DNA from 2 places in the Ruegeria sp. CF5 genome. Region 1 is predicted to be linked to the other one. Evidence: riboswitches for the same ligand, from Rfam matches in the RefSeq annotation. Region 1 holds a riboswitch; the other holds the start of a gene.
What was found. A riboswitch is a leader RNA that binds a small molecule or an ion and turns the genes downstream of it on or off. The one in region 1 is predicted to bind cobalamin.
Positions count from the first base shown of each region.

Region 2: another riboswitch for cobalamin. It lies ahead of ACR0NW_RS09160 (DUF1636 family protein); the one in region 1 lies ahead of ACR0NW_RS23315 (hypothetical protein).

Region 1 is NZ_JBQFRI010000018.1:6,353-13,885, reverse strand. Features, by position in the region: gene nudC (NAD(+) diphosphatase) at 1-374, opposite strand, end outside; RNA gene ffs (signal recognition particle sRNA small type) at 541-639, shown strand; gene ACR0NW_RS23325 (alpha/beta hydrolase family protein) at 712-1,569, opposite strand; gene ACR0NW_RS23320 (TetR/AcrR family transcriptional regulator) at 1,655-2,218, shown strand; cobalamin riboswitch at 2,236-2,441, shown strand; gene ACR0NW_RS23315 (hypothetical protein) at 2,530-2,937, shown strand; gene ACR0NW_RS23310 (protein-tyrosine phosphatase family protein) at 2,955-3,458, opposite strand; gene ACR0NW_RS23305 (DNA polymerase III subunit gamma/tau) at 3,626-5,389, shown strand; gene ACR0NW_RS23300 (TauD/TfdA dioxygenase family protein) at 5,485-6,354, shown strand; gene ACR0NW_RS23295 (YbaB/EbfC family nucleoid-associated protein) at 6,427-6,771, shown strand; gene recR (recombination mediator RecR) at 6,836-7,429, shown strand; gene ACR0NW_RS23285 (histidine phosphatase family protein) at 7,500-7,533, shown strand, end outside.
Region 2 is NZ_JBQFRI010000002.1:581,251-588,783, forward strand. Features, by position in the region: tRNA gene ACR0NW_RS09135 (tRNA-Cys) at 90-163, shown strand; gene ACR0NW_RS09140 (hypothetical protein) at 425-649, opposite strand; gene ACR0NW_RS09145 (sterol desaturase family protein) at 614-1,708, shown strand; gene ACR0NW_RS09150 (NAD(P)-dependent oxidoreductase) at 2,137-3,102, opposite strand; gene ACR0NW_RS09155 (LysR substrate-binding domain-containing protein) at 3,224-4,108, shown strand; cobalamin riboswitch at 4,181-4,401, shown strand; gene ACR0NW_RS09160 (DUF1636 family protein) at 4,496-4,876, shown strand; gene cobW (cobalamin biosynthesis protein CobW) at 4,873-5,928, shown strand; gene cobN (cobaltochelatase subunit CobN) at 5,935-7,533, shown strand, end outside.

The DNA.
Region 1 (7,533 bases):
TGGCCTTCCGGCAAATCCGGGTGCTGCTGTTCGGTTCGGTCGACAAAGTTTCCGACGCCCGAAAGATCAAGCCCTTCGGCTGCCCAGTTTGAAATGTCAGCGGCAAAAATGGGTGCTCCGCCACTCCCAACACCCAGTAAGACCGGCTCTTCCATAGCACCGCCCGGACCTGCCGTCACAAGCGGATGAGACATCCGCACATAAGCAAGATGATCGAGGCGCTCGCCCTTCACCAGAACCTTGCCGCGCCACAGCAGCAGGCATTGCGCATCCGGATGCGCAACGGCATTGGCCATCGCCTGTGGATCATTACGAATATGCGCCGCCCGATCCAGACCCGATCCGCCGAATGTTACCTGCTCTGCGCGTTTCATGCCCGCCCTCATGTGTTACGGGCAAATGGCTGCCACGGCTGGCCCGGCGGCGCAATGCCCGTTCTTATGTCAAAAGACCTCATATACGCCTTGGCGCGGTTTCATAAGCTAATTAGGTTTGATGTTGGCGGGTTGCCATTTTCCGATCTGTTGCCTATATCGGCTGCGAGAGGTTGGCGCGGGCGAGCGCCTCGCCAACCTGGTCAGGTCCGGAAGGAAGCAGCCACAACGAGTCCCGCTTGGGTCGATGTCCAGCCTCTCACCTTTTCCCGCTGAAATCGTGATCGCAAGAACCGCGCGGGTCTGTCGGTTTGTGCCCGTAACAGTGGCCGACGATTCACGCCATCAACTTTGGCCAGACAGCTGCATTCCGGCGGGCGAATGCCCCCAGATGCCCAACGTCCTTAAGCCCGAAGTCGCCCGGATTCAATTCGTGCCTTTGCGCTGCGGGGCCATAGACATCGGCCAGACGCCAGACACATTTCGGCGGAATCACCTGATCGTCGGTAAAGGCAAACATATCTACCTGAGCGTCCGAACGGCCCCAGTCCGCTGCTGGCAGGCCCTGCCCCGCTTCGGGCAAATAGCTTTTCCGCGAGGTGCACCATTTCCGCCACTGCCAATAGACCAGCGGCGGCAAGTCCGCGCCAAACCCGATCATCCGCCCGGGAAGATAACCCATCAAGCGAACCAGCAGGGGAGCGTGACCAAACCAAAACAGCCTCGCCAGCCCCTGATAGGGCCACGGATGATCACTGTGATGCACCAGACCCGAGCAGACGCAGATCATCCGGTCGATCTCTTCAATACCGGGTTGAACCGGCCCAAGCATCCCGCCGACAGAATGCCCTATGACCCACAGTTTCGCGTCCGGGAACCTGCGCCGCATCTCGTTTCGTGCAGCGGGCATATCGATCAGGGCCCAGTCTGCCATGGTCACCGTGGACGCCTTTAGTGGGCCGGTCTGCGAATGGCCGAAATCGCGGTAGTCATAGGTCAGGCAGGCCATTCCCTTTTCCGCTGCCAGCCATCGGGCAAAATGCTTGTAATAGTCTCTGGGTACACCCGTCGCGCCGTTAAGAACGACCACCACCGAAGGTTCGGCAGCCGGTGAATACAGGCGGGCCGACAGCTCCGCGCCGCCCGATGGAAACCTGAAATCTTCGACTATTACCGAATTCTGGCTGTCCAACATCACAAACCCCGCCAATCACTGGACCAATCGGTCCATTCAGTTCGTTCTGGACCAATCGGTCTAATCTCGTCAATATGCAATTCAAATGACCGAACGTCCGCTTCCGACCAAAGATCGCCTGATCCGCACCGCTGCCGAGTTGTTCCAGCGTTCGGGTTATCACGGCGTTGGTTTGTCCGAATTGCTTATGGCTGCGAATGCGCCCAAGGGTTCGCTTTATCATCACTTTCCGAACGGAAAATCCGATCTGGCGCTTGCTGCCGCGACATGGGCGTCGGATGGCATGCTGCGCCTGATCGCAGCCTCGTTTGAGCCCGCCGGGAACTTTCGAGAGGGCGTTGAGACCCTGTGCCACAAGATCGCGAAACTTTTCGACAAATCAGGGCATTGGGACACCTGCCCCATCTCGGCAACGCTGTTCGAAGGGCCTGAGAACACTGAATTTCGCGAGCACGCCTATCATCTGTACGAAGGCTGGATGACCGAAGTGAAAGACCACGCAAGGCGCCTGAACGTACCAGACCCCGACCTTCAGGCAGATGCCCTGTTCATCCTGCTGCAGGGGGGATGGCAACTGGCGCGCGCCCGGCAGAATTCGGACGTACTGCGCGGACTTCCAAAGATGATGCGGTTCGACGAATTCCGTTGACCCGGGCGCTTCCGTGCGGGTAGCACTTGCGTGATGGTTTCCGTGCCGAATCTTCGGACGGGATGAAAAGGGAACACGGTGCGGTTCAATTGAACCAATGCCGCGACTGCCCCCGCAACTGTAGGCGGAGAGCAATGCCGAAATGCCACTGGCCGAATGGCCGGGAAGGTCGGCAAAGCAATGACCCGCAAGTCAGGAGACCTGCCATCGAAACTGTAACTCGAATTCGGGCGGGGTGTCCGTAATGGGTTTGACGCACAGCGCCGTCTTTCCCCTGATCAACGCCCCATCCGTAGCGCGGAGGGCGCATCATGATTTTGAAAACCGAGACACACGTGCTTTCAGCCACGGTCTGCCAACGTACCGGCGAACCCTGTCCGGCGCTGTTGCACATGGCAAACACTCTTACCAGGGCCGTCACACAGGCTCGCCGGGCGACTTCGGACGGCTTCGAGATCGAGGGTAACACTGAACTTGCACATTGCCTTGGCGGCTGTACGGCGCGGTTTCACGCATATGGGAGCCGGATTCGCGTGTACTGCGATGTGGATGAAGCAACAGAAACCGCTCAGCTGGACCGCTATGCGGATGTCCTATTGAACCCGGCATCAACGTCCCTGCCATCCGGTTGGATCACCAATCCACCTTGCGCGATTCTTGAGGCGACGCCCCGAACAACCAGCGCCGTCACCTGCGGTCCGACCCACGCTTCGGCTTAGGTTACCGCAAGTTACTGTCAGTGCTGCGCGTGCGCCTGCGCGGGCTTTGTAGCCCAGTCCAACTGCCCTTCGGTCTCGACCGCACAAGGGCGCACGGCGCGCAGGCGGCTCAGCGCCTTTGCCGGTGTTTCGCCGCACTCTACCATCAATCGCAGGGCAACCATGCCCGAGCGGCCGCACCCGCCCTTGCAATGCACCAGCACGCGCCCGCCACCCGACAACGCCTGCCGGGCAGAGGCGCTGACGTCACGCCATCGCGCGCGAATTTCGGCAGGCGGCGCCCCGAAATCCTCGACCGGGAGATGCACCCAGCGGCTGGCGCGGCTTTGAATGTCAGTGCCAAAATGCCGCGCGCCCTCCTGAATCATCTCAACTTCGGTGGTCATCGAGATCACAAGACCCGGCTGCCAGTCGGCAATCGTGTTCAGATCTTCGGAATATCTTCCGCCACGCCCCGGCAGCGGGGAAATGGCCAGCGTTCCGCCGCCGACCTGCAAGGCGTATATCACCAGTTCAGACATTTAACTCCCCCCAAACAGGCCCTGCCAGTCATGGCCGTCCGGTTACCCACAGCTGTAATTTACCCCGCATCGGGCATTATCCAAATTAATTTCGCAACGACCTGCTGTGGACGCGGGCGGCGGGGGGCTCTACGCTGCGGCTTCAGTACGAATCCGCCAGAGCAGACATGACCGACACCGCATCCACGGCCTATCAGGTCCTTGCCCGAAAATACCGCCCCGAAACCTTTGCCGATCTTGTCGGTCAAGACGCGATGGTGCGGACACTGAAAAACGCCTTCGAAGCCGACCGGATTGCGCAGGCTTTTATCATGACCGGTATTCGGGGCACCGGCAAAACCACCACCGCGCGGATCATCGCAAAGGGGATGAACTGCATCGGCCCGGATGGTGAAGGCGGTCCAACGACAGAACCCTGTGGCAAATGTGAACATTGCACCGCCATCATGGAAGGCCGCCATGTCGATGTCATGGAGATGGACGCGGCCAGCCGCACCGGCGTCAACGATATTCGCGAGATCATCGATTCTGTCCGCTACCGCGCCGCCAGCGCGCGCTATAAAATCTACATCATCGACGAAGTGCACATGCTGTCGACCAGCGCCTTCAACGCGCTGCTCAAGACGCTGGAGGAACCACCCGAGCATGTAAAGTTCATCTTCGCCACCACCGAGATTCGCAAGGTTCCGGTGACGGTGCTGTCCCGCTGCCAGCGCTTTGATCTGCGCAGGATCGAGCCTGAGGACATGCTTGGCCTGCTACGCAAGATCGCCAGCGCCGAAAGCGCGGAGATCGCCGAAGACGCGCTGGCCCTGATCACCCGTGCTGCGGAAGGTTCCGCCCGTGACGCGACATCGCTGCTGGATCAGGCGATTTCTCATGGGGCGGGGGAAACCTCGGCCGATCAGGTGCGCGCGATGCTGGGGCTGGCGGATAGAGGGCGCGTACTGGACCTGACAGACATGATCCTGCGCGGCGACGCGGCAGGGGCACTGACCGAACTGGGCGCGCAATATGCCGAAGGGGCCGACCCGCTGGCGGTGCTGCGCGATCTGGCCGAAATCACCCATTGGATATCAGTGGTCAAAATCACGCCGGACGCAGCCGAGGACCCGACCGTTTCACCGGACGAGCGCGCCCGTGGCCAGCAGATGGCGCAGGCTCTGCCGATGCGCGTACTGACCCGGATGTGGCAAATGCTGCTGAAGGCGCTGGAAGAGGTGGCAGCCGCACCTAACGCGATGATGGCGGCGGAAATGGCGGTTATCCGTCTGACGCATGTGGCCGACCTGCCCAGCCCCGAGGAACTGATCCGGCGTCTTCAGGACACGCCCCCTCCACCTTCGGGCGGCCCGGGCGGTGGCGTCCCGGTAAACGGCAATAGTGCCGCCGTCACAAATGCGGGTGTCGTTGCAGCACCTGCACACGTGCCGCCACCACGTGGAAGCGGAGGTGCACCAACTGCCGCGCTGGCGCAGGAACTGCAGGCAGCCCTTGCGCGTTATCCGACCTTTGAACATGTGGTCGAACTGATCCGCTCGAACCGCGATGTAAAACTGCTGGTCGAGGTTGAAAGTGGTGTGCGACTGGTATCATACCAACCGGGCCGGATCGAATTCACGCCAACCGAACAGGCCCCGACGGATCTGGCGCAACGGTTGGGTTCATCCCTGCAGCGCTGGACAGGGAACAGATGGACGGTGTCCGTCGCCTCGAACGGCGATGCGCCAACGATTGCCGAATTGCGCGACGCCGCAGAACTCGCCCTGAGGGCCGAAGCCGGAGAACATCCGATGGTACAGGCCGTGCTGGCACAGTTCCCTAAGGCACGCATCACCAAAATCCAGACGGTTGAGCAACTGGCCGCCAAGGTCGAGACCGAAGCCCTGCCCGAGGTCGAGGATGAGTGGGATCCCTTCGAAGAAGACTGACGCGTCTTGCACACATCTGCAGCGATGTCGCAAACCGGCTTGAAACCCGGGCCTGCGCCTCTCACTCTGACTAAAACCCTGCGAGTTTGAGTGACATGAGAACGACACCGCTGCATCAAAGGTTTGGACTGACTATCCACGACGTGGATTTGCGCGAAGTGACGGAAAGTCACCTCTATCCCGAAATCCGCGCAGCGTTCGAGGCGCATTCCCTACTACTGTTCCCCGGCCAGTCCATCTCCGATTCGGATCACACGCGCCTTGGCGCATTGTTTGGCCCACTGGAAAATCGCGAAGCCATGGCCGCGGGACGGGATATGGAGTTTCAGGTCTCGGAACTGTCCAACCAGACCGACAAAGGAATGCGGGCCCGGGACGATCTGCGGCTACTTGATCTGCAGGCCAACATGTTGTGGCACACCGACAGCACATTTCTGCCGATCCCTGCATTGATCAACATCCTGACGGCGCATGTCGTTCCGCCAAGCGGCGGCGAAACCGAAATCGCCTCAACGCGTGCGGCATGGGCAGATATGCCGGACCACCTGAAAGATGCCTTGCGCGATGCAATAATCTGGCACAGGCTTTCACATTCCCGGTCGAAGATCTCGGCCGACCTTGCCGCTTTGCCGCGCATGACCCGCTGGCCCGACAGGCCATGGCGCGCGATCTGGACCAATCCGGTAACCAAGGATGAGGCGCTGTTTATCGCCTCGCACGCCTTTGCCATAGAAGGCATGGGTCATTCCGAAAGCCAGCAAACCCTTGAAGAGGCAATCGAATTCTGCACGCGCCCTGAATATGTTTATTCTCATGAGTGGAAGGTCGGCGATGTTCTGATCTGGGATGAGCGCGCAACCCTGCATCGGGGTCGCCCATGGGATTATGATCATCCCCGCATTTTGCGCTCGATCTGCTGCTCGGTGACCGAAGCGGATGGTCTGAATTCCGTGCGCGTCATCTGAGCCACCCTGCCCCTTGTGCCGCGCACGCACCCCCCGTATCTAGGCGTCAAACCGGCATACAGGAGAAAACCAATGCTCAAAGGACTCGGCGGATTGGGCGATATGGCCAAGATGATGAAATCCGCACAGGAACTGCAGACCAAGATGACCGAGATGCAGGAAGAGCTGAACAACATCGTGGTCACAGGCGAATCCGGCGCGGGCCTTGTCAAGGCAACCGCATCCGCCAAAGGCGATCTGAAGGGCCTCGATATTGATCCGTCGATCTTCAATGGCGACGAAAAGGAAGTGGTCGAGGATCTGATCCTTGCCGCCATCAAGGACGCGCAGGTCAAGGCGGCCGAGCGTTCGCAGGAAGAAATGGCAAAACTCACCGAAAGCATGGGTCTGCCGAAAGACATCAAGCTGCCGTTCTGATACACCCTCCTGACGGATCAATGGCCGGGCATCGGTGCCCGGCCCATTTGCAGGAGAACGCGTGGTGAGTTCGAACAGCGATATCGACAACCTGATCGACCTGATGGCCAAGCTGCCGGGCCTCGGGCCGCGCTCGGCCCGCCGCGCGGTATTGCACCTGATCCGCAAACGCGCCCTGCTGCTGACACCTCTGTCTGACGCTATGCAGCAGGTGGCCGCCACCGCCCGCGAATGCCTGAACTGCGGCAATGTAGGTACCACCGATATCTGCGATATCTGCGACAACGAAGCCCGCGCAACCGGAGAGTTGTGCGTGGTCGAGGATGTGGCCGACCTCTGGGCGATGGAGCGCGCAGGGGTATTCAAAGGCCGCTATCACGTTCTGGGCGGCACTCTGTCGGCGCTGGACGGGGTCGGCCCGGACGAATTGCGCATTCCGCGCCTCAAGGATCGGGTGACGGCCGAGGGGATATCCGAGGTCATTTTGGCGCTGAACGCCACTGTCGACGGCCAGACCACGGCCCACTACATCGCGGATCAGCTAGAGGGACAGGTGCGCCTGACTTCACTGGCGCAAGGTGTGCCGATTGGCGGAGAGCTGGATTATCTTGATGACGGGACAATTACGGCGGCGCTCCGGGCGCGGAAGGAAATTTAGACTAGTAGCACTTTTCAGCTCCAGTTGACCGAATTTTACCGGAACACATCAAATTCTCACAGGTATTCTCTTGAACAAATACCCCGATCTTTTTGTCCTGAGGC
Region 2 (7,533 bases), on a different contig from region 1:
ACCGAAACATGAATGTTTGGGCAATTGTTTGGAGACTGCACTTGCGCCCACATCGCGACTCGGCTAAAGCCCTTTTTTACACCACCTTAGGCGAGTTGGCGGAGTGGTGACGCAGCGGATTGCAAATCCGTGTACACCGGTTCGATTCCGGTACTCGCCTCCATTCTTCCCAAACGCATAGCTCCCTTCTCTCCGCGTCCCATCGGGGCATTTTCAGTTGCGTTGATAGCTTTTACTGGAGGAGAATTATTTAAGCATTCCAGTATGTTGAAAGCTCTCGTACTCTCAGCAGGCGAAGCGGCAGTGTTGCGTTTGATCACAGCAGCGGCAAAGAAAAGCGACCAATCCTTTTGATTTGCTAGTTGGTCGAGCCCGCGACCGGCACGCACGCATTGACCATCTTGTTTGAATTGCATCGGAAATTTCAAGGCAGGAAGAAAAGTAAGAAATCAACAGGTTCAATTGATCTGGCAATTGCAAAGCATAGTTGCACGCTCAGGATGATCGCGCCCTTGCGCAAGACCAATTGCCAATCGCAATACCGCCCCAAAAATGCCACGTCGTTTTGGTAAGCAAGTGCAAAATCAAAATACTCGGGCAGGATTTCGAGGCAATGACTGGTGAAAGTATTCTGGCGGCGATCCGCCATCCTGTGGAACTGCTGTTCGACCCAACTCAACGACTGTCGATTTTCTATCTGGCTACCGCACTGGCTTTTGCCATTTTCATCTATTGGCGCGAACGGTCTGCACGCGGGTTGTCGGGAGTTAAAGGATTACTCAATTGGCTGGTGCCATGGGATGTCGTCACCCACGACTCTGCCAAAGCCGACTATTTCATGTTTTTTTTCAATAAATCGATCATTGCAGCGATCTATGCGTCGATCCTGATTCAGTCACAATTTTGGTTTCACATCGTTGAATCCTTATTCGGATCGGCTCCTGCGGGCCCCGAACAACCTTCGTGGGGTGTTACCTTGATTTACACCGTCGCGGTCACTCTGGCTTTTGATGGCGCGCTGTGGTTTGGCCACTATATTTTCCACAAAGTTCCTGTTTTGTGGGAATTTCACAAGGTTCACCACTCGGCCGAGGTCATGACGCCGTTGACGGCTGCGCGTATGCATCCGTTCGAAGAAGCGGTTTCCTCGATGATGGGCGCATTTGCAGTGGGTGTAACGTTTGGCTTGCTGGATCAAATTTTTGGAAGCGGCGCCCGAGAATTCACTTTGTTTCAGTTGAACATTGTGATGTTCGTCTTCTTCGTTGCCGCGTTCAACCTGCGGCACAGCCATGTCTGGCTTCGGTATCCGAATTGGCTGCAGCACGTTGTTGTCAGCCCGGCACAACATCAGGTCCACCACTCCAAGGCCATCCGCCATTGGGACAAGAACATGGGATTCATTTTTGCGTTCTGGGATTGGGCGGCTGGTACATTGTACTCGCCAAAAACTCGGGAAACACTGGATTATGGTCTGGGGAATGGAGAAGACGGCACCTGGAACAGCCCCCGAGCCTTGTACTTTCGCCCGTTCAAGAACGCCTACGCTTTGTTCAAAAGCGGCTGGCGCAATGTGTTTGTGTTTCCGCCCAAGCACATGCGTCCGAAGGAGAGCAAGCCCCCCGAGGAAGCATCAAGTCCGACTGACCTGTCGCTGGTTGTTTCATCCGATGGCGGCTCTGGGCGGTTCAAGACCGAGGACAGGTAACCAACACAATCTGCCGCCGAATAAATAGGTCGGCGGAGCGAACACAGAAAGCGGCCCATCGGCCACTGAATGCACGTTCCGTTCAAAGCTGATGTTGGGATAAGCTGCTCACCACTAGCTGCTCAGGTAAAGCCGCTGCGGACTGTTTATTACAAGCCCTGATACATATAGGATTGGCGATTGGCCTTGTGACGCTCGTAGTCAGCGCGCGAAACGTCGGATGATCCGATCGGCCCCGTCCCGGTTTCGCACCCGGCCAAAATGCACACAACGACCAGGGCAATTATAGTTCGAGAGCAGGCCATGGCATCCTCCACGCTTTGGCAGCGTCCTGTTGTACAGAACACTAACATAAGACGTGAACCAGCAAGAACAATTCTACGGGCAGTCTGTTCCACAGGCTGCCCGCACCTGAACTTACTTGCGGATTACTCTGCCGCTTTCAACTCCTTGCCTTGCGGGATCACTTCGTATCCCGCCTCTTCCGGTTCATCATCCAGCATTTCGGTTGGAAATCCGGGGGCGCGGACGTCGATACCCGTTGCATCCTCGAGACGGCGGATGATGTTCGGAGACAGTTCGCGATCACCGTACCGGGCGATGCCGTCTTCGATAATCTTGATCATCACCGGGTTCATCTCCAGCGGAACACCGGTCCGGTCCGCTACTTCCTGAAACAGACCGATATCCTTTTTAACCAGATCCATGGTGAATGAGATATCGCGCGAGCCGTTCAGGATCACCTGGCTTTCGGTTTCATGCACAAACGAGGTGCCAGACGAAATTTTGATGGCTTCATAGGTTGTGTTCAGGTCCATGCCGGCCGCTTTTGCAGTGACCAGCGCCTCGGCGCAGGTGATCAGGTTGGCGGTCGCCAGATAGTTGGTCAAAACCTTAAGGACGGAAGCAGAGCCCAGATCGCCGGTATGCAGGATACGGCGGCCCATCGTGGTCAGAAATGGCAAAATTTGTTCGAACGTCGCGCGATCACAGCCTGCGAATATCGAGATATTGCCGGTCGCCGCCCGATGGCACCCCCCCGAGACCGGGCAATCCACTGCCGCACCGCCGCGCTCGATAACCATGGCGCCTAGGCGTTTCGCTTCGGCCTCATCCGTGGTGGACATCTCCATCCAGATCTTGCCTTCTTTCACCTCGGGCAACATCTGTTGCATCACCGCGTCCGAAGCCGAAGGCGACGGCAGACAGGTTATGACCGCATCACAGTCGCGCATCAACTGCGCTGGATTGTCCGCCGCTTTCGCGCCACGAGCAACAAATTCGTCGACCAGATCCCTGTTCAGATCATGAACGGTCAGATCGACCCCATTGCGCAACAGCGAACCCGAAAGCTTGCCGCCCACGTTTCCCAAACCTATGAAGCCAACTTTCATGCCTATTCCTCCCAGATTGGCCAATTGCGCATTCGCGATTCACACGCGGATTATCAATGCTGGATAAGAGCAACAGAAACGAATAATAACGGTCACAATCATAAAAAAATTTTGGTGATAAATGGACCGCCTCCCAAATCCAGCCTGGCTGCGCAGTTTCGAATCTGCCGCGCGCCATCAGAACTTTACTGTCGCAGCGCAGGAACTGGGCCTGACACAAACAGCGGTTTCGCTGCACATAAGGTCACTTGAGGCTGAACTTGGGGAAAAACTGTTCACTCGCAATGCTCGCCGACTAGACCTGACCGAACTGGGACAGTCCTATGCGCTGACTGTCCGGCGGGCGCTGTCCGACATCGCTCTGAGTACCAACAGTCTGTTTGGACCGGCGACCCGGCAAAGCCTGACCATCAGGGCGGCCATTTCAACCGCCACCTATTGGATTGCAGCCGAGTTGCCTGAGTTCTGTCGCCAGTTCCCTGATATTCCCGTGCGCCTTGTGTCCCATATTTGGAATGACAGCGTTGCTCCGGGGGACGTGGATGTAGAAATTCGGCTGGGATATGGCGACTGGCCCGGTGTGATCGCCGAAAAGCTCTGCTCTGAAACCATTGTGCCTGTCTGTCGTGCTGGTGACCCGATCCCCGGGCTCAAAGACCTGCGAAACGGACCTCTGGTTCATATTCTGGGATATGAAGACAATTGGGCTAGATATTTCGAACCCAATGGCCTCGCCGTTGCCGAGAATTCGGCCCGTCATTCTGTGGACACGACGGTGGCCGCGCTGCAACTGGTGATGGCAGGCGCTGGGTATGCCACCGTTCTAACCCGGTTTGCCCGCAACGCCATCGCGCAGGGCGCACCGCTGCAGTTGGTGGGGCCGCCGATTCCATTTGCCCAGTCGCATTACCTGATCCGCGCGACAACGGGGTCGCAGCCATCCACTCCTGCGCGGCTGTTTGAGGCATGGTTGCAGGAGCGTTTGGCAACCTATGACGCTGACTGACTGCCTCAAGTCGCTTTTCGGATGCGGCGTGTCACAAGGGCGCCAGTACGCTTGACAAGCCCCCTGCCCGTGCCGCATGTCGCATGCGTTGGTGTCCATTTTTGAATGGATGAAAAGGGAATGCGTCAGCGGTTTTCCGTCAAACGCAGCCGCCCCCGCGACCGTGACCGGAGAGGGTGCCCAAAGCCACTGGCCCGCAAGGCCGGGAAGGCGGGACATCTGCCAGAGGACCCAGACAAACCGGGCCTCTGACATCCGCAAGCCGGGAGACCTGCCAGCAGCCGTAGATGTAACCGGGCGGGGTGTTCCGGTGCCGGGTCCATGTCGCGATACGTGGCCCGCATGAAACCCCGTCCCCCGCGAAGAGGATTTGGGGGGATGAGAGACATGACCGAGACCGCGCCAGTCGAGCTGCTGGTCTGCACCACGTGCCGTCGTGGGCTGCCTATCGAGGACGACGCACAGCGCCCCGGCACCTTGTTGCACAAAGCGCTGGAACAGGCCGAGTTGCCGGACGGAGTAAACCTGAAAGCAGTGGAATGTCTGTCGAACTGCGATCAGGGCTGTTCGATCGTGCTGCGCGGCGGCCCGTCCCGCTGGACCTTTGTCTACGAAAACCTGAACGAAACCGACCACGTCGAAACCATCGTCGAAGGCGCCACCAAATATCTTGAGACCGAAGACGGTCTGGTAAAATGGCGCGAACGTCCTGAACATTTCCGCAAAAACTGTGCGGCCCGCATTCCCCCGATTGGAGCCCTGAAATGAGCAACCTCGAAAAACTCCCCGTCACTGTGATCACCGGCTTTCTGGGCTCGGGCAAAACCACGCTGGTGCGCCACCTGATGCAGAACCCGCAAGGCAAGCGTCTGGCCGTTGTGGTCAACGAATTCGGCGATGTCGGCGTCGATGGCGACATCCTGAAATCCTGCGCGATCCCGGATTGCCCGGCTGAAAACATCATGGAATTGGCCAACGGCTGCATCTGCTGCACCGTGGCCGATGACTTCATCCCGACCATTGAGGCGCTGATGGCGCTGGAACCGCGCCCTGACCACATCCTGATCGAGACCTCCGGCCTCGCGCTGCCCAAGCCGCTGCTGAAGGCATTCGACTGGCCGGATATCCGCTCAAAAATCACCGTGGACGGCGTGATCGCTCTGGCTGACGCCGAAGCCGTGGCCGCCGGTCGCTTCGCGCCGAATGTCGAAGCTGTGGATGCCCAGCGCTTGGCCGATGACTCGATTGACCACGAAACGCCGCTGTCCGAAGTGTTCGAGGATCAGATTTCGTGTGCCGACATCATCCTGCTGACCAAACCCGATCTGGCCGGATCCGAGGGTGTGGCCAAAGCCAAAGAGATCATCGCCGCCGAAGCCCCGCGCCCTCTGCCCGTCGTCGAGGTGGCTGAAGGTGCCGTTGACGTGCGCGTTGTATTGGGACTTGAGGCCGCCGCCGAGGATGACATGGACGCCCGTCCGTCGCATCACGACGGTCATCACGACCATGAACATGACGATTTCGAAAGCATCATCGTTGAACTGCCGGAACAGACCGACCCGGCGGAACTGGTCGCCAATATTGAACGTCTGGCCAACGAGCTGAACATCCTGCGCGTCAAAGGTTATGCCGCCGTTCAGGGTAAACCGATGCGCCTGCTGGTGCAGGCCGTTGGCGCGCGCGTGCGTCACCAGTATGACCGCCCGTGGGAACCCGGTGAAGAGCGTCGCTCGCGTCTGGTGGTCATTGCCGAGCATGACGACATCAAAGAGGCCCAAATCCACGATATCCTCGTGGGTATTGCCGAGGCCGCCGAGTAACCGCACATGCACGTCGTCTTCCGCGAAAGCCACGGGTTAGAAGAAACCGAGACCCCGACCGATCTGAGCCAGAGCCCGGCGGATCTGGTGGTGCTGTCCTTTTCGGACAGCGACCTTGGCGCTTTCGCGGCGGGCTGGCATCGCGGTGGCGGGCCCGAGGGGCGGATGCCGACGATGCGGCTGGCCAACCTGACGGCACTGAAGCACCCACTATCAGTCGATACATATGTCGAACAGACGCTGGAAGGCGCGAAAGGCATCCTGATCCGCCTGATCGGTGGTGTACCCTACTGGTCCTATGGGGTGCAGCAGGTGCTGGCACTGGCGCAGGCCAAGGGCATTGCTCTGGCCGTGTTACCTGCGGACGGGCGCGAGGATACACGGCTGGACGACTATTCCACCCTGCCCGTCTCGACCCTGCGGCGGCTGGCGCATCTGTGTGACACGGGCGGCGAGGTCGCAGCGCAGGCCGCGCTGGCCCAGATGGCACTGGCGGCGGGGTTGTACGCCGGTCCGGTGATGGGTGCAAAGACCCTGCCCGAGTGCGGCGCATGGTGCCCGGATCGCGGCGTGATACCGGTGGACAAGGCCTTCACGGGTGATGCGAAACGCATCCTGGTGACGTTCTACCGGGCCTATCTGACCTCGGCCGACACGGCCCCGGTTGCCGCCCTGATCCACCGCCTCCGCGCGCGCGGTTTCGACGCCGTGGGTCTGTTTGCGCCTTCATTGAAAGCTCCGTTTGCTGCCGATTGGCTGCGCGAACACGTCGTAGCACTGGCCACGTCTGCGATCATCAACGCCACTTCATTCTCGGGCAAGGGCGCGTCGGGAACGTCGCCGTTGGATGCAGCCAACGTTCCGGTGTTTCAGGTCGCACTCGCCACCTCGCGCCGCAAAGCGTGGGCCGAGGCAGAACGCGGCCTGTCCCCCGCCGACCTCGCCATGCATGTGGTTCTGCCCGAGGTGGACGGTCGTATTTCAGCTGGTATCGCTTCGTTCAAGGAACCGGGTAAGCGCGACCCGCATCTGGAATATTCCCGATTCGCCCACCGGGCCGAACCGGATCGGATCGAAGCGATCATCGACCGTGTAACCGGCTGGCTAAAACTGCATGAAAAACCCGAGGTCGATCAGGTCCCGGCGCTGGTGCTATCTACCTACCCCGGCAAGGACTGGCAGATGGCCCACGCCGTGGGTCTGGACGCATTGGCGTCGGCTGAGGCGATGTTGTCCGATCTGCAGGGCGAAGGCTATGACACCGCGCCGGCCGAGCCTATTGCCAAAACCTTGTTGGACGCACGGATTTCGTGGCCGGTTGCGGAGTATCAGATTGCATTGGCAGAATTGCCGGAAACTCTGCGCGCAGATCTGCAAACCGTCTGGGGCAATCCCGAGGATGATCCGAACTTCACCGATGGCGCCTTCCATTTCACCGCCCTGCGTCGTGGCAAGGCGCTGGTCGCGCTGCAGCCTGAACGCGGCACGCCGGAGCTGCGTGATGATGATTACCATGACCTCTCGCGTACGCCGCGCCACAGCTATGTCGCCTTCTACCTGTGGCTGCGCAAAGGGTTGGGCGTGGATGCGCTGATCCATATCGGC